One region of the Cellulosimicrobium sp. JZ28 genome, then DNA from elsewhere that is predicted to be linked to it. Evidence: riboswitches for the same ligand, from Rfam matches in the RefSeq annotation. Region 1 holds a riboswitch; each other region holds the start of a gene.

Region 1 (5,076 bases):
GAGGAACTTCACCTCGGCGCCGTGCTCGCCCGCGTCCTCGACGATCTGGCGCGCCGCGTCCTCGAACACGCGGATGAACTCGCGGCCGATGATCTTGCGCTTGGTCTCCGGGTCGCTGTGCCCGGCGAGCGCGGTGAGGAACCGCTCCTTCTCGTCGCGGATCACGAGGTTGACGCCCGTCGCCGCGACGAAGTCGCGCTCGATCTGCTCGACCTCGCCCGCGCGCATCAGCCCGTGGTCGACGTGCACGCACGTGAGCTGGTCGCCCACCGCGCGCTGCACGAGCGTCGCGGCGACGGCGGAGTCCACGCCGCCCGAGAGGGCGCAGATGACGCGCGCGTCGCCGACCTGGGCGCGGATCGCCGCGACCTGGTCCGCGATGACGTTGCCGGGCGTCCAGTCCGGGGCGAGGCCCGCGCCGTCGTACAGGAAGTGCTCCAGCACCGTCTGGCCGTGGGCGGAGTGCTTGACCTCCGGGTGCCACTGCACGCCGTAGAGGCGACGCTCGCGGTCCTCGAACGCGGCGACCGGCGAGCCCGACGACGTCGCGAGGACCTCGAAGCCCTCGGGCGCGCGGTGCACGGCGTCGCCGTGGCTCATCCACGTGGTCTGGTTCTGCGGCGTGCCGTCGAGCAGCACGCCCGCGGCGCACACCTCGACCTCGGTGCCGCCGTACTCGCGCAGACCCGTCTGGGCGACCTCGCCGCCGAGCGCCTTCGCCATGGCCTGGAAGCCGTAGCAGATGCCCATGACGGGCACGCCGGCCTCGAACAGCGCCGGGTCGACGAACGGGGCACCCGTCGCGTACACGGACGAGGGGCCGCCCGAGAGGATGATCGCGGCCGGGTCCTTGGCGAGCATCTGCTCGACCGTGAAGGTGTGCGGCACGATCTCGGAGTAGACCTTGGCCTCGCGCACGCGGCGCGCGATGAGCTGCGCGTACTGGGCGCCGAAGTCGACGACGAGCACGGGCCGCGGGGTCGAGGCCACCTCGGCGGTGGTGGGGGTGTCGGGAGCGGTGGCGGGTGACGTCACCCGTCCAGGATAGTCGCCGTGCGGCGGGGCTCGTCCCGCGTCTCAGGCGTCGGTGCGCGCCTCGGCGCGCGCCGCGACGCGCGCCGCGACGCGCTCGCGCAGGGCGCGGGCCGCCGCTTCCGGGTCGCTCGCCGCCGTGATCGCGCGCACCACCACGATCCGGGTCGCGCCCGCGTCGAGGACGGCGTCGAGCCGGTCCGCGTCGATCCCGCCGATCGCGAACCAGGGCGTCGCGGGCCGGGTCGCCGCGACGTCGCGCAGCAGGTCCAGGCCGACGGCGGCCCGCCCCGGCTTCGTCGGGGTCGCCCACAGCGGGCCCACGCAGAAGTAGTCCACCGCCGGGTCGGCCTCTGCCGCGGCCGCCTGCGCGGCCGAGTGCGTGGACCGGCCGAGCACGGGCCCCGCGCCGAGCAGCGCCCGCACGGCCAGGACCGGCAGGTCGCCCTGGCCCATGTGCACGACCGGCGCGCCCGTGACCGACGCCACGTCCGCCCGGTCGTTCACGGCCCACAGCGCGCCGTGCTCCGTCGCGACGCGCGCGACGAGCTCCTGGAGCTCGAGCTCGCGCGCGACGTCGAGCGTCTTGTCGCGGAGCTGCACGACGTCCACCCCGCCCGCGAGCGCCGCCCGCAGGAAGTCCTCGAGGTCGCCGCGCTCCTCGCGCGCGTCCGTGCAGAGGTAGAGCCGCGCGTCGGCGAGCCGGGCGCGTGCGGCGTCCCCTGCCGACGGGGCGGGAGTGGCCGGGGTGGTGGAGGTCTCGGAGCTCACCCGCGGGAGCCTAGCCTCGGCGGGCCCACGGCAGGAGGTACTGTGGCCGACAGCACGGGAGCCCCGCACGGGGCTGAGAGGGCGTCGCCGCCGACCGTCGAACCTGATCTGGGTCATGCCAGCGAAGGGAGCGCACATGAGCCTGTCCGTCCACCCGTCCGCGGGTGGCTCCGTCGTGCCCGACGGCGCGCGTGACGTCGTCGTCGTGGGGGGCGGGATCGTGGGTCTCGCCGTCGCGTGGCGCGCGGCGCGCGCGGGCCTGACCGTCACGGTGCTCGACCCGGCGCCGGGCGCGGGCGCGACGCATGCCGCCGCGGGGATGCTCGCGCCGGTGACCGAGGCCGACTTCGGGGAGGAGGCCGCCCTGCGGCTCCACCTCGCGGCCGCCGCGGCGTGGCCGGCGTTCGCCGCGGACCTGCGCGCGGCGACGGGGGCGGACGTCGGGCTGCGGATCGCCGGGACGCTCACCCTCGCCTACGACGCGGACGACCTCGCGCTGCTCCGCCGCGTCCTCGCGCTGCACGCCGCGCACGGTCTCGCGTCGCACGAGCTCACCGTCGCCGACGCGCGCCGCCGCGAGCCGTACCTGGGCCCGCGCGTCGCCGGGGCGGCGTGGGCCCCCGCGGACCACGCGGTCGACCCGCGCGCGACGCACGCCGCGCTGCTCTCGGCGGTCGGCGGGCGCGACGCCGCGGGTGCGGGCTCGGCCACCGGGGCGCGCGTCGTCCGCGCGTCCGCGACCCGGCTCGCGCTCGATGCCGGGCGCGTGGTCGGCGTGCACGACGACGCCGGCCGGCTCCACCGCGCGGGTGCGGTCGTCGTCGCGGCGGGCTGGCAGTCGGGCGCCCTCCTCGCGGACGTGCCGGGCGTCGTCGTGCCCACGCGCCCGGTGAAGGGTCAGACGCTGCGGCTCGACGCCGGCCCGGACCTCGCGCTCGAGCACGTCGTGCGCGGGCTCGTGCAGGGTCGGCCGGTGTACGTCGTGCCGCGCGACCCCGAGCCTGCCGGCCCGCGCGCCGGGCACCGGGAGGTCGTCGTCGGGGCCACCACCGAGGAGAACCCGGACGACCGCCGCGCCACCGCCGGCGGCGTCTTCGCGCTCCTGCGGGACGCCCGCGCCCTCCTGCCGGGGATCGACGAGGCCGCGCTGGTCGAGGTGACGCCGCGGGGCCGCCCCGCGACCCCGGACAACCTCCCGCTCGTCGGGCCGACGGACGTCCCGGGGCTGCACCTCGCGACGGGCCACGGCCGCAACGGCATCCTGCTCGCCCCGCTCACGGCCGACGCCGTCGTCGCCGGGCTCGGCAGGCTCCTCGCGCTCGGCGGGAGCGAGCACGGCGACGACGTCGCGACCGCCCTCGCCACCGCCCGGACCGACCGCTTCGCCCGCACCGCCACGACACCGAGGTGAGACCCGTGACCGCACCCGCACCCACCGCGCTCGTCAACGGCGAGCCGTACCCGCTCGACGGCGACGTCGACCTGGAGCGGCTCGTCGCCGCGCTCGTCCCCGCCTACGTCGCCGACGGCACGCCGCAGGGCGTCGCGGTGGCCGTCGGGGACGCCGTCGTGCCGCGCGGCGCCTGGGCGACGACCGTCGTCGCGCCCGGGGACCGCATCGAGATCGTCACCGCCGTCCAGGGCGGCTGAGGAGGACCCATGACCACGACCGACGTCTCCCCCGCCACCGCGAGCGGGCCGACCGGCGCCGACGACCCGCTCGTCGTCGCCGGCACCCCGATCGGGTCGCGCCTCGTCATGGGCACCGGTGGGGCCGCGAACCTGCTCACGCTCGAGGACGCGCTCGTCGCGTCGGGCACCGCCCTCACGACCGTCGCGATGCGACGCGTCGCCGTCCGCGCCGGCGGGGACGCGAGCCCCGACGCGGGGATCTGGGCGCTGCTCGCCCGCCTCGGTATCCGCGCGCTGCCCAACACCGCCGGGTGCTTCTCGGTGCGGGAGGCCGTGCTCACCGCGCACCTCGCGCGCGAGGCGTGCGGTACCGAGTGGGTCAAGCTCGAGGTGATCGCCGACGACGTGACCCTCCTGCCCGACCCGGTCGGCCTCGTCGAGGCGGCCGAGCAGCTCGTGCGCGACGGGTTCGTCGTGCTGCCCTACACGAACGACGACCCGATCCTCGCGCGCCGGCTGGAGGACGTCGGCTGCGCCGCCGTCATGCCCCTCGGGGCGCCCATCGGCACGGGGCTCGGCATCCTCAACCCGCGCAACATCGAGGCGATCGCTGCCGCGGCCCGGGTGCCCGTGATCCTCGACGCGGGGATCGGCACGGCGTCCGACGCCGCGCTCGCCATGGAGCTCGGGTGCGACGGCGTGCTCCTCGCGACGGCCGTCACGCGCGCCGCCGACCCGGTCCGCATGGCCCGCGCGATGCGCCTCGCCGTCGAGTCGGGCCGGCTCGCCGCGGGCGCCGGGCGCATCCCCCGCCGCGAGGGCGCCCTGGCGAGCTCGTCCCCGCAGGGCCGCCTCGACCTGGCCCTCTGACCCCGTCGACCAGGCGGTCCCGGCGGGCCGAGCAGGCCATCCCGGCTCGTCCGCCGACCAGGACGCGCCACGACCACCTGGTCGACGTGCAGGGAGGGGGGCTAGGGGGTGGGGGTCTTCAGGGCGTCGAGGAGGGCGGGGACGCCGCCGACGACGGAGCGCGCGTCGAGGCCCGCGGCGCGGGCGGCGTCGGCGACGCGGGCCGACCGGCCGCCGACCGCGCACACCACGAGCACCGGGCGGTCGGCGGGCAGGTCCGCGAGCGCCGCGGCGGCACCGGGGTCCTGCGCGCCGCCGAGGAACGCGCCGCTCGGGACGAGCGTCGACCCGGGGAGCGGGCGCACCTGCGCCTCCCAGTCCTCGCGGACGTCGAGGAGGAACGGCGCGAGGCCGTCGGCCCGCAGCAGGGCGGCCGCGTCGGGGGCGGACACGTCGCGCGGCGCGGGCCCGGCTGCCCCGGTCGGCCCCGCCCCGGCACCGGGCGTCGCCACGGCCTGCGCCGCGGGCCGGAGCCCGCAGAACGCGGCGTAGGCGCCGTCGCCCGGCAGGAGCGCGGTGACGGGCTCGCGCGTCGGGTCGGCGCGCACGGTGAGCTGGCGCCACGAGAGGTCGAGGGCGTCGTAGACGGCGAGGCGGCCCAGCAGCGTCGTGCCGGCGCCGGTGACGAGCTTGATCGCCTCGGTCGCCATGACGGAGCCGACGGTGCCGCACATCGCGCCGAACACGCCGCCGGTCGCGCAGTCGGGTGCCGCGCCCGGGGGCGGCGGGACG
Region 2 (5,076 bases), 880 kb from region 1:
CACGTCAGGGGCAGCCGCCCGTGCTGGTGGAGGCTCGTCATGAGGCGCACCGGGTCGGTCGTCACCGCGACCGTGAGCGAGAGGGCGCCGACGAGCAGCGTGCGCACGGCGAGCCCGGCGCCGATCGTCAGGCCGTCGGAGCCGACGGTGACCGGGCCCAGGTCTACCGGGTCGCCGCCGGGCCGGGTGGCGACGTTGACGACCAGCAGGCTGGTCGCGAACACCAGGAAGGGCACGTGCGCGAGGGCGAGCGTGCGGACCGGGACGCGTCCCGCGACCAGCAGCGCCGCGACCGAGAGCACCCACCCGATCGCGGGGGTGTACGGGTCGGTGACGAGCAGCGCACCCGTCGACACGACGAGGACGGTCGCCAGCTTGACCGTCGGGTTCCAGCGCCCGAGGGGCGTGCTGTGCGGAGCGCTCACGGGGCGACCTCCGCGAGGGCTGCGGGCGCGGTCTCTGGGGGTTCGGCCGCGACGGCGGTGCCCGAGGCGGCGTCGAGCGCCCGGACGAGCGCGCCCGGGTCCACGCCGTGCCGGCGGCCCGTGCGGGCCCACCACGCGAGCAGGGGAGGACGGCGCAGGCGGGCGCGCCGGCACAGCGCGTCGTCGGCCAGCACGGTGGCGGGCGGCCCGAGCGCCACGAGCCGGCCGCCGACGACGACGGCGACACGGTCGGCGAGGGCCGCGACGAGCGCGAGGTCGTGCGTGACGACGACCACCGCGCCGCCCGCGTCGGCGCGCTCGCGCAGCGCGTGGGCGACGGCGTCCGCCTGGGCGCGGTCGAGCCCCGACGTGGGCTCGTCGGCGAGGAGGACGGGCGGGTCGAGCACCGTCGCCGTCGCGAGGGACAGTCGCCGCTGCTCGCCGCCGGAGAGCCGGTACGGGTTCGCGTCGGCGAGGTGCGTGAGGGCGAACGCGTCGAGGGTGCGCGCGACGCGTCCGTCGACGTCGTCGAGCCGCGCGAGCCGGGCCGACCAGGCGATCTCGTCGCGGACCGTGCGCGCGAGGAGCTGGTGCTCCGGGTCCTGGAACACCATCGCGACGGGCGCGCCGGGCGCCGTCGTGACCTCGCCCGTGGTCCGTTCGAGTCCCGCCAGCCCGCGCAGGAGGGTCGACTTGCCGCCGCCGTTCGGCCCCACCACCGCGAGCACCTCGCCCGCGCGCACGTCGAGGTCGACGTCGCGCACCACCGGCGTCTCGTCCCGCCCGCGCCGCCGGCGGCCTGCCGCGGCGCGATGCACCGCGAGGCGACGGGCGCGGAGGACGACCGGGCGGTCAGGGGCGAGCGCCGCCGGGCCGGTGTCTGCGTCACGGGGGTCCGCGGCGCGGGGGTCGGCGCGCGCGAGGTCGACGAGCCAGGCGTCGGTCGCGGGCGCGCCGAGCGGGCCCGGGGCTCCGGCACGCTCCAGCCGGATGTCGAGCGGCAGCCAGCACCCGAGCGCGGCGAGCGTGGCGGCGTGCGCGCGCAGGACGGCGGTCGTGGGGCCGTGCGCGACGACGCGACCGGTGTCGTCGAGCACGAGCGTCGCGGTCGGGAGGGTCCCGACGTTGTCGAGGCGGTGCTCGACGAGCACGACCGACCGGCCGGGGGTGTCGGGCGTGTCCTGTCCGGGCGCCCGGACGAGCCTGCCCACGAGCGTCCCGACCTCGTGCGCCGCGGCCGGGTCGAGGAACGCCGTCGGCTCGTCGAGGACCACGAGCTCGGGGTCGGCGACGAGCGCCGCCGCGAGGGCGACGCGCTGCGCCTCGCCCCCCGACAGCGCGTGGGTCGGCCGGTCGTGCAGGTGGTCCGCGCCGACGGCGGCGAGCGCGGCGGTCGCGCGGGCGTCCATCGTGCGCGGGTCCGCCGCCCGGTTCTCGAGCGCGAACCGCAACTCGTCGTCGACGCGGGCGAGACAGAGCTGGTCGCCCGGCCGCTGCTGGACGAGGCCGACGCGCGCGGCGAGCGCCGCCGGGGTCGTGTCGCGCGGGTCGACGCCCGTCACGCGCAGGTCCCCCGCGACGGAGCCCGGCAGCGTGTGGGGCACGACGCCGACGAGCGCGCGCAGCAGCGTGGACTTCCCGCAGCCCGAGGGGCCCAGCACGAGCAGCCCGGTGCTCGCGGGGACGGTGAGGGTGAGGTCGTCGAGCACGCGCGTGCCGTCGTGGCCCACGGTGACGGTCAGGCCGGCGGCGGCGACGGCGTCGGGCACGTCGCCGGGCACGGCGTCCGGCGTGACCTCCGGTGCTGCGGTCGGTGCCTCAGCCACGGCGGTCGGCCCCGATCGCGAAGGCGTCGAGCGCGCCGGTGCGGGCGAGCGCGTCGCCGAGGAGGCGCGCCGCGATCCCGCACAGCACGACGCACGAGACGACCTGCACGCCGAGCCGGAGCATCGCGTAGTCCTGCCCGATCCAGCCGAAGCGGACCGCGTTGAACGCGTACGTGAAGAGCGCCGCGCTCACGCCCGACGCGACGAAGACCCACCAGCCGTAGCGGCGGTATCGGGTGAGGGCGAAGGGGATCTCGGCGCCCACGCCCTGGACGAGCCCCACGAGGACGAGCAGCGGGCCGGCGGGCGACGCGAGGAAGACCACCTCGACGAGCGCCGCGAGCGTCTCGGTGAGGACGCCGACGCCCGGCTTGCGCACGATGTACGTCGCGAGCGGGCCGACGACGATCCACGCGCCCGCGAGCACGTTGGCGGCGAGGTCCGCGAGCGGTCCCATGGCGAGCTGGAGCGGGGCCCAGAGCTGCACGAACGCCCAGTAGACGAACCCGAACACGACCCCCAGCACGGCGACGAGGACGGTCTCGTGGAGGGTGAGGCCGCGGCGTCGGGCACGGCTCGGGGGAGTGGCGACGGCGCGGTCCCGAGGGGCGGGCGTGGGACCCACGCCGTCGGGTCGGTCGTCGGGCGTGGCGGTGGGCGGGGTCGCCCGGGGCGGCGTGGTGCGGGGCTCGGTCATGCGCTTCCCTCCGTCGGGCCCCCGGGGCGAGGGGTGCACGACGGCGCGCCACCGCCGCCCCCGCGCGGACGGCACGCGCGGGGCACGGGCACGAGCGCGCAGGGGACGGTGACGTCCGCCCTGCTCCCTTCGCTGGTACGAACCAGATCAGGTTCCACGGGTCTGCAGGAGGGACGGGTGTCCGGCCTGCACTCTCAGCGCTCGTGCGCTCCCCGGGGGCGTTCGGCCCGACCCTAGGGCCTGGACGCCCGCCGGACAATCCCGGCGTCTCACCCACCGGGACGCCCGGCCGCCGTGAGAAGGTGACGGCGACGAGGCGCCCGCGCGGACCCGGGTACGGGCTCCGACTACGAGGAACGAGGCAGTGCGCATGACCCGAGACAACGACCCCGCCGCGGTCGCCGAGCTGGACCGCCTCGACGAGGCCGTGCGGAGCGCGCCCGCGGGCGACACGTCGGCCCAGATCGCGCTGTGGCGGCAGACGGTGCACCTCGGCACGTGGTTCTTCATCGCGCGGGGGTCCGAGGACCAGCCGCGTCCGTACGCCGTCGCTGCGGACCAGGGGCCCATGATCTGCCTCTACAGCAGCGCCGCGCGCGCGGACGAGGCGGCCCGGGCGCTCGGTCTGGCGGACGACGAGACAGGCGCCGTGCCGTTGCTCGGGGTACCCGTGCCGGCGGCGATCGACTACGTCGCGTCCTTCGGCGCGGCCGGGGTCGTCGGTGTCGCGCTGGACCATCCGCGCATCGGCCACCACATCCCCCTCGGGAACCTGGCGCTGCTCAAGGCGTGGTCCGCCGACGAATGACCCGCCCTTGACAGCTCGTTCGAACGTTTGTTCGAATAGCGCGATGCGGTGGGACGGACAGGCGCTCGGCGCGGACGACGGCGCGCTCCCCGGGCTGGAGCGGGTCGGCCTCGTCCGCAGCGTGCGCACGCCCGAGTTCGCGGGCATCACGTTCCACGAGGTCACCGCCAAGAGCGCGCTGTCCAAGGTGCCGGCGATGTCGCGCATGCCGTTCCGGTGGACCGTCAACCCCTACCGCGGGTGCAGCCACGCGTGCTCCTACTGCCTCGCGCCCGCCACCCCGGTGCTGCTGGCCGACGGCACGCAACGGCCGATCGGCGAGCTGCGTGTCGGCGACGAGATCGTCGGCACCGCCCCGCACGGCGCGTACCGGCGCTACGTGCGCACCCGGGTGCTCGACCGCTGGACCACCCGCAAGCGCGCCTACCGCGTGACCCTCGCCGACGGCACGCGCCTCGTGGCGAGCGGCGACCACCGGTTCCTCACCGAGCGCGGGTGGCGGCACGTCGTCGGCGGTGCCGGGCACCGTGCCCGCCTGGCGCTCGGCGACGTGCTCGTCGGGCCGGGCGCCGCGGCGCTCGCGGACGGGCGGCCCGTCCTCGACGGCCAGGACGTCACCGGCGGCGAGGCGCTGCGCGTCGACTCGCTGGAAGCACTCGACGGGCCGGGGGAGACGACGGAGCTGGTCGACATCACGACCGGCACGCGCGACTTCGTCGCCGCGGGGGTCGTGAGCCACAACTGCTTCGCCCGCCCCACGCACCAGTACCTCGACCTCGACGCGGGCGAGGACTTCGACCGGGAGGTCGTGGTCAAGGTCAACGTCGACGACGTGCTGCGGGCCGAGCTCGCCCGCCCGTCCTGGGCGCGCGAGGCCGTCGCGCTCGGCACCAACACCGACCCGTACCAGCGCGCCGAGGGGCGCTACCGCCTCATGCCCGGCATCATCGACGCGCTCGCAGGGTCGGGCACGCCGCTGTCCGTGCTGACCAAGGGCACGCTCCTGCGCCGCGACCTGCCCCTGCTCGTCGACGCGGCCTCGCGCGTCGAGGTCGGGATCGGCGTGTCCCTCGCGCTTCTGGACCCCGAGCTCCAGGCGAGCGTCGAGCCGGGTACACCCTCGCCGCGCGCGCGGCTCGACCTCGTCCGCACGGTCCGGGAGGCCGGTCTACCGTGCGGCGTCATGGTCGCCCCCGTGCTGCCGTGGCTCACCGACTCGACCCGCGCGCTCACCGAGCTGCTCGACGCCGTCAAGGACGCGGGCGCGACGGGCGTCACGGTGCTGCCGCTGCACCTCAAGCCCGGCACTCGCGAGTGGTA
Region 3 (5,076 bases), 1.8 Mb from region 1:
GACGAGCGCCACGAGGCCCCCGATCACGACGGCGAGCACGGTCGCGAGCGCGGCGGTGCGCAGCGAGTTGCCCGCCGCCTCCCACACGGTGACGGACAGCGCGTTGCGCCCGCCCGTGGTGCCGAGGTTCGCGTAGTTGTCGAGGCCCCAGCCGCCGCCCGGGACGCGGAACGAGCGCACGACGAGCGTGCCGAGCGGCAGCCCGACGAGCACGACCACCACGGCCGCGGTGAGCGCCGCGGGCGCGAGGTCGCCCGTCGGGCGGCCGTCGCGCCACAGGCGCAGCGGGTGGGCGGACGACGCCGACGACGACAGGTTGAGGGCGCGCTCGCGCCGGGCCCGCGTGCGATTCGCGACCGTGAGCGCCGCCGCGACGACCACGAGCTGCACGACCGACAGCACCGCCGCGGTGCGCAGGTCGAGGAACTGCGTGGTCTGGATCCAGATCTCCGTCTCGATCGTCCCGTAGCGGATGCCGCCGAGCACGAGCACGACGCCGAACGCCGTCGCGCAGAAGAGGAAGACGATCGACGCGGCGCTCGCGATCGCGGGCGTGAGCGCCGGGAGCGTCACGGTGCGGAACGCGCGCCACGGCGTCGCGCCGAGGGCGCGCGCCGCCTGCTCGGCGCGCGGGTCGAGGTGCTCCCAGAGGCCGCCGACCGTGCGCACCACGACGGAGTAGTTGAAGAACACGAGCGCGACGACGATCGCGGCGAACGTCTCGTCGAGCCGCAGGAACCCGAGCGGGCCGCCCTGCACGAGCAACGACCGGAACGCGACGCCGACGACGACGGTCGGGAGCACGAACGGCACCGTGACGAGCGCGCGCACGACCCGGCGCCCGGGGAACCGGCACCGGTACAGCACGTACGCGCCGGGCACGCCGAGCAGCAGCGACAGCGCCGTGCCGAGCACGGCCTGCCAGAGCGTGAGGCCGACGATCCGCCACGTGCGGGGCTCCGAGAAGACCTCCGCGAACCCCGAGAGGTCGAGGCCGCCGTCGTCCCCGACGAACCCGCGCGCCACGAGCGTGACGACCGGCCACGCGAAGAACACCCCGAGGAACGCGAGCGGCACCGCCGCCGCCAGACCCCACAGCACCCCGCGCCCGACGCCGCCCCGCCGGACCTCCCGACCCCTCACCACGGCTCTCCCCCGCGCGACCACGGCTCTACCCCGAGCGACCACGGCTCTACCCCGCGAGGGAGAGCCGTGGTCGCTCGGGGACCGGGGGTCAGTCGACGACCGTCGCCGTCCATGCCTTGATCCACTCGTCGCGGTGCGCCGAGACGTCGGCGGGCGCGACCTCGAAGGGTTCGTCGGCGAGCGGCGCGAACTCGGCCCAGCCGTCGGGCAGCGTGACGGAGTCGTCGGCGGGGTACATGTACATCTGGTCGGCGACGTCGGCCTGGAACGTCTCGCTCACGAGGAAGTCGAGGAGCTGCTGCGCGCCCTCGGGGTTCTTCGCGTTCGCGAGCACGCCCGCGTACTCGACCTGGCGGAAGCACGTGTCGAGCAGCGCGCCCGTGGTCGACGCGGAGCCGTCCTCGGTGAGCGTGAACGCGGGCGACGTCGAGTACGACAGCACGAGCGGGCGCGGCCCCGCGCCCTCCGAGCCGGAGAAGTCGACGTAGTACGCGTCGGACCAGCCGTCGACGACCTTCACGCCGTTGGCGCGCAGGTCCGCCCAGTAGTCCTCCCAGCCGTCCTCGCCGAACGCCCCGACGGTCGCGAGGAGGAACGCGAGGCCCGGCGACGACGTCGCGGGGTTGGTCACGACGAGGAGGTCCCGGTACTCCGGCTTCGCCAGGTCCTCGAGCGTCACGGGCTCGGGGATCCCCGCGTCCGCGAACCACGCGTGGTCCACGTTGACGCACACGTCCCCGAGGTCGACGGCGGTGAGCTCACCGCGGTCGCCGACCGCGTACGACGCGGCGGACTCCGAGACGTCCGCGGGCGTGTACGGCTCGAGGACGCCCTCGTCGATCGCGCGCGACGCGAAGGTGTTGTCGATCCCGAACACGACGTCGCCGAGCGGCGAGTCCTTCGTGAGGATCAGCTGGTTGACCAGCGCGCCGCCGTCGCCGGGCGCGACCTGCTCGACGGTGAGCCCGCTCTCCTCCTCGAACGCGGCGAGCACGTCGTCGCTCACCGCGAAGGAGTCGTGGGTCACCAGGGTGACCGTGCCCCCGCTGCCCGACGACGCGTCGTCGCCCCCGGCGCCGTCACCACCCGAGCAGGCCGCGAGGGCGAGGAGCGCGAGCGTCGCGCCCACGCCGGTCGCGAGGGCCCGGCCGCGGCGGGCGACGGTGGTCGTGTGCTGCATGTGTCCTCCCTGGACGTTCAGGAGGGGTCCACCGGCCCGACGAGCCGCGCGCCGGGTGGGCGCGACGGACCGCGCGAGCAGGTGATCGAGAATCCCGACTTCCTCCACCGGTGCTAACCGGATCAGGTTCGAGGGTCTGCGGTGGTCCGCACTCTCAGCTCCTCCAGGAGCTCCCCTGTCGTTCACCGCGAGCCTACACCGGCCCCTCACCCGGAGAGTCCCCTGAGAGAACCCTGAGCACCGGAGACCGCGGACCAGGGACGGTTCGGGGCCTGTCCCCGATGCCGCGGGCACGCGCGCCGCGGGAGGTTCGGTACGGCCGCCGGGAGCCCCGGCGGCCACCACAGGACGACGCCGCCCGGCGAGCCACGACGCTCCCGCGCAGCGGCACGACGAGAGGACGGACGAGGACGTGACGACGACAGGTGCGGCACGGCGGAGCACCCCGCGCGAGGGCGCGCCCGCTGAGGGCGCCGAGGGCGGTGCACGACCCGCGATTGCCACCGCGCGCGGGCTGGTGAAGACGTACGGGCGCGGCGAGGCCGCGGTGCGTGCGCTCGACGGCGTGGACGTGGACGTCGAGAAGGGTCGGCTGACGGCGATCATGGGCCCGTCCGGGTCCGGGAAGTCCACGCTCCTGCACTGCCTCGCGGGGCTCGACTCCCCCACGGCTGGGACCGTCGTCGTCGACGGCGAGACCGTCTCCGCGATGAGCGAGCGCCGGCTGACGCGCCTGCGGCGCACGCGCCTGGGGTTCGTCTTCCAGTCGTTCAACCTCGTGCCGACGCTCACGGCGGAGGAGAACATCGTGCTGCCGCTCGCGATCGCCCGGCGCCCCGTAGACCGGGAGTGGTTCGACCGCGTGGTCGACGCCGTGGGCCTGCGCCCCCGGCTGGGGCACCGGCCCGCCGAGCTGTCGGGCGGGCAGCAGCAGCGGGTCGCGTGCGCGCGGGCGCTGGTGTCGCGGCCCGCGATCGTGCTCGCGGACGAGCCGACGGGGAACCTCGACTCGCGCGCCGCCGCGGAGGTCCTGGGCTTCCTGCGCGCGTCCGTGGACGACCTCGGCCAGTCCGTCGCGATGGTCACGCACGACCCGACCGCGGCGTCGTACGCCCACCGGGTGCTCTTCCTCGCGGACGGCCGCCTCGTGACCGAGCTCCACGACCCCACGCCCCAGGCGGTCCTCGACACGCTGGGCTCCCTCACGCCCGCCGCGCCGGCCCCGGCGCACGCCGCCCCGGCAGCGACGACGGCGGCCGCCCGATGATGGGCCGGATCGCGCTGCGCGGCGTGCGCGCGCACGGCGCGCAGCTCGTCCTCTCGGTCCTCGCCGTGACGATCGGCGTCGCGTTCGTGACCGGCACGTTCGCGCTGCGCGCGATGCTCGCGACCACGTTCGACGGCATCGTCGCCTCGTCGGTCCAGGCGGACGCGTACGTGCGCGGCGCGTCGTCGGCCGGGGACGCGCTGATGTCGACGTCGGCCCAGGTGGGCGGTGCGCGCAGCCTCGTCCCGGCGGACCTGGCGCGCGACCTCGGCGCGCGCGACGACGTCGCGCTCGCGCTCCCGGAGGTGAGCGGTCCCGCCGTGCTCGTGGGCGCGGACGGGACCGCGGTCCTCGGCAGCCAGGCGCCGAGCATCGGCGTCGCCTACGACCCCCGCGACCCCGGCCCGCAGGTGGTCGACGGCCGCGCACCCCGCGACGGTGGCGAGGTCGCGCTCGAGTCGGCGACGCTCGCGGCGTCGGGCCTCGCGGTGGGCGACACGACCGACGTCGTGCTGGGCGACGCCGTGCGGCCCGTGCGCGTGGTCGGCGAGGTCTCGCTGTCCGCACCGATGGCGGGCGCGACGATCGTCCTGCTCGACGCCGGGACCGCCGCCGGGACGTACGCGCCCGACGACCTCGTCCCGTCGGTCGCTCTGTACGCGGCCGACGACGTCTCCCCGGAGGCGCTGCGCGACGCCGTCGCGACCGCGCTCCCGGCGGGCGCCGAGGCGCTGACGGGGGCGGAGCTGCGTGCCGAGACGAGCGAGGCGATCACCGACCAGCTCGGGTTCGTCTCGACGTTCCTCCTGGTGTTCGCCGCCCTCGCGCTGTTCGTCGGCACGTTCATCATCACCACCACGTTCTCGATGCACGTCCGACGCCGCACGCGCGAGCTCGCGCTCCTGCGCGCGGTGGGCGCGTCGCCCGGGCAGGTGTTCGGCTCCGTGGTGGGGCAGGCGGCGGTCGTCGGGGCCGTGGGCGCGCTGCTCGGCGTCGGGGCCGGGTTCGGCCTCGCGGAGCTCGCCCGCAGCGGGCTCGGCGCCGTCGGCATGGAGCTCTCCGGCTCGCTGCCCGTCACGACCACGGGGGTCGCCGTCCCGCTCGTGGTCGGCGTCGTCGTGTCGGTGCTCGCCGCCGCCCTGCCCGCGCGGCACGCCGCGCTCGTGCGCCCGGTGGAGGCGATGCGCGCCGACGTCGTCCGGCCCACCGGGACGGGGCGGGCCCGTGCCGTCGCCGGTACCCTCGCGCTGCTCGCGGGCGTGGGGCTCGTCGTCGCGGCGGCCGTGGCCGGCAGCGGGGGCGCGCCCCTCCTCGGTCTCGGCGCGGCCGGCGTCGTCGCGGGCGTGCTCCTCCTCGCGCCGCTCGCGGTCGGCCCGGTGCTGACCGTCCTCGCCGCGCCGTTCGTCGCGCTGGTCCGCCCGCTCGGCGGTCTCGCGCGCGGCAACGTCACGCGCCAGCCGCGGCGGACCGCGGCCACCGCGGG

Evidence for each region. A riboswitch is a leader RNA that binds a small molecule or an ion and turns the genes downstream of it on or off. The one in region 1 is predicted to bind thiamine pyrophosphate.
Region 2: another riboswitch for thiamine pyrophosphate. It lies ahead of BJP59_RS07590 (ECF transporter S component); the one in region 1 lies ahead of thiO (glycine oxidase ThiO).
Region 3: another riboswitch for thiamine pyrophosphate. It lies ahead of BJP59_RS15160 (thiamine ABC transporter substrate-binding protein); the one in region 1 lies ahead of thiO (glycine oxidase ThiO).

Annotation. Positions count from the first base shown of each region.
Region 1 is NZ_CP017660.1:773,415-778,490, reverse strand. It holds gene guaA (glutamine-hydrolyzing GMP synthase) at 1-1,035, opposite strand, end outside; gene thiE (thiamine phosphate synthase) at 1,078-1,803, opposite strand; TPP riboswitch at 1,848-1,950, shown strand; gene thiO (glycine oxidase ThiO) at 1,940-3,214, shown strand; gene thiS (sulfur carrier protein ThiS) at 3,220-3,453, shown strand; gene BJP59_RS03485 (thiazole synthase) at 3,463-4,305, shown strand; gene BJP59_RS03480 (ThiF family adenylyltransferase) at 4,407-5,076, opposite strand, start outside.
Region 2 is NZ_CP017660.1:1,650,901-1,655,976, forward strand. It holds gene BJP59_RS07580 (energy-coupling factor transporter transmembrane component T family protein) at 1-425, opposite strand, end outside; gene BJP59_RS07585 (ABC transporter ATP-binding protein) at 422-2,251, opposite strand; gene BJP59_RS07590 (ECF transporter S component) at 2,244-2,948, opposite strand; TPP riboswitch at 3,054-3,173, opposite strand; gene BJP59_RS07595 (hypothetical protein) at 3,319-3,756, shown strand; gene BJP59_RS07600 (Rv2578c family radical SAM protein) at 3,800-5,076, shown strand, end outside.
Region 3 is NZ_CP017660.1:3,383,054-3,388,129, forward strand. It holds gene BJP59_RS15155 (ABC transporter permease) at 1-1,146, opposite strand, end outside; gene BJP59_RS15160 (thiamine ABC transporter substrate-binding protein) at 1,235-2,326, opposite strand; TPP riboswitch at 2,409-2,513, opposite strand; gene BJP59_RS15165 (ABC transporter ATP-binding protein) at 2,823-3,593, shown strand; gene BJP59_RS15170 (ABC transporter permease) at 3,590-5,076, shown strand, end outside.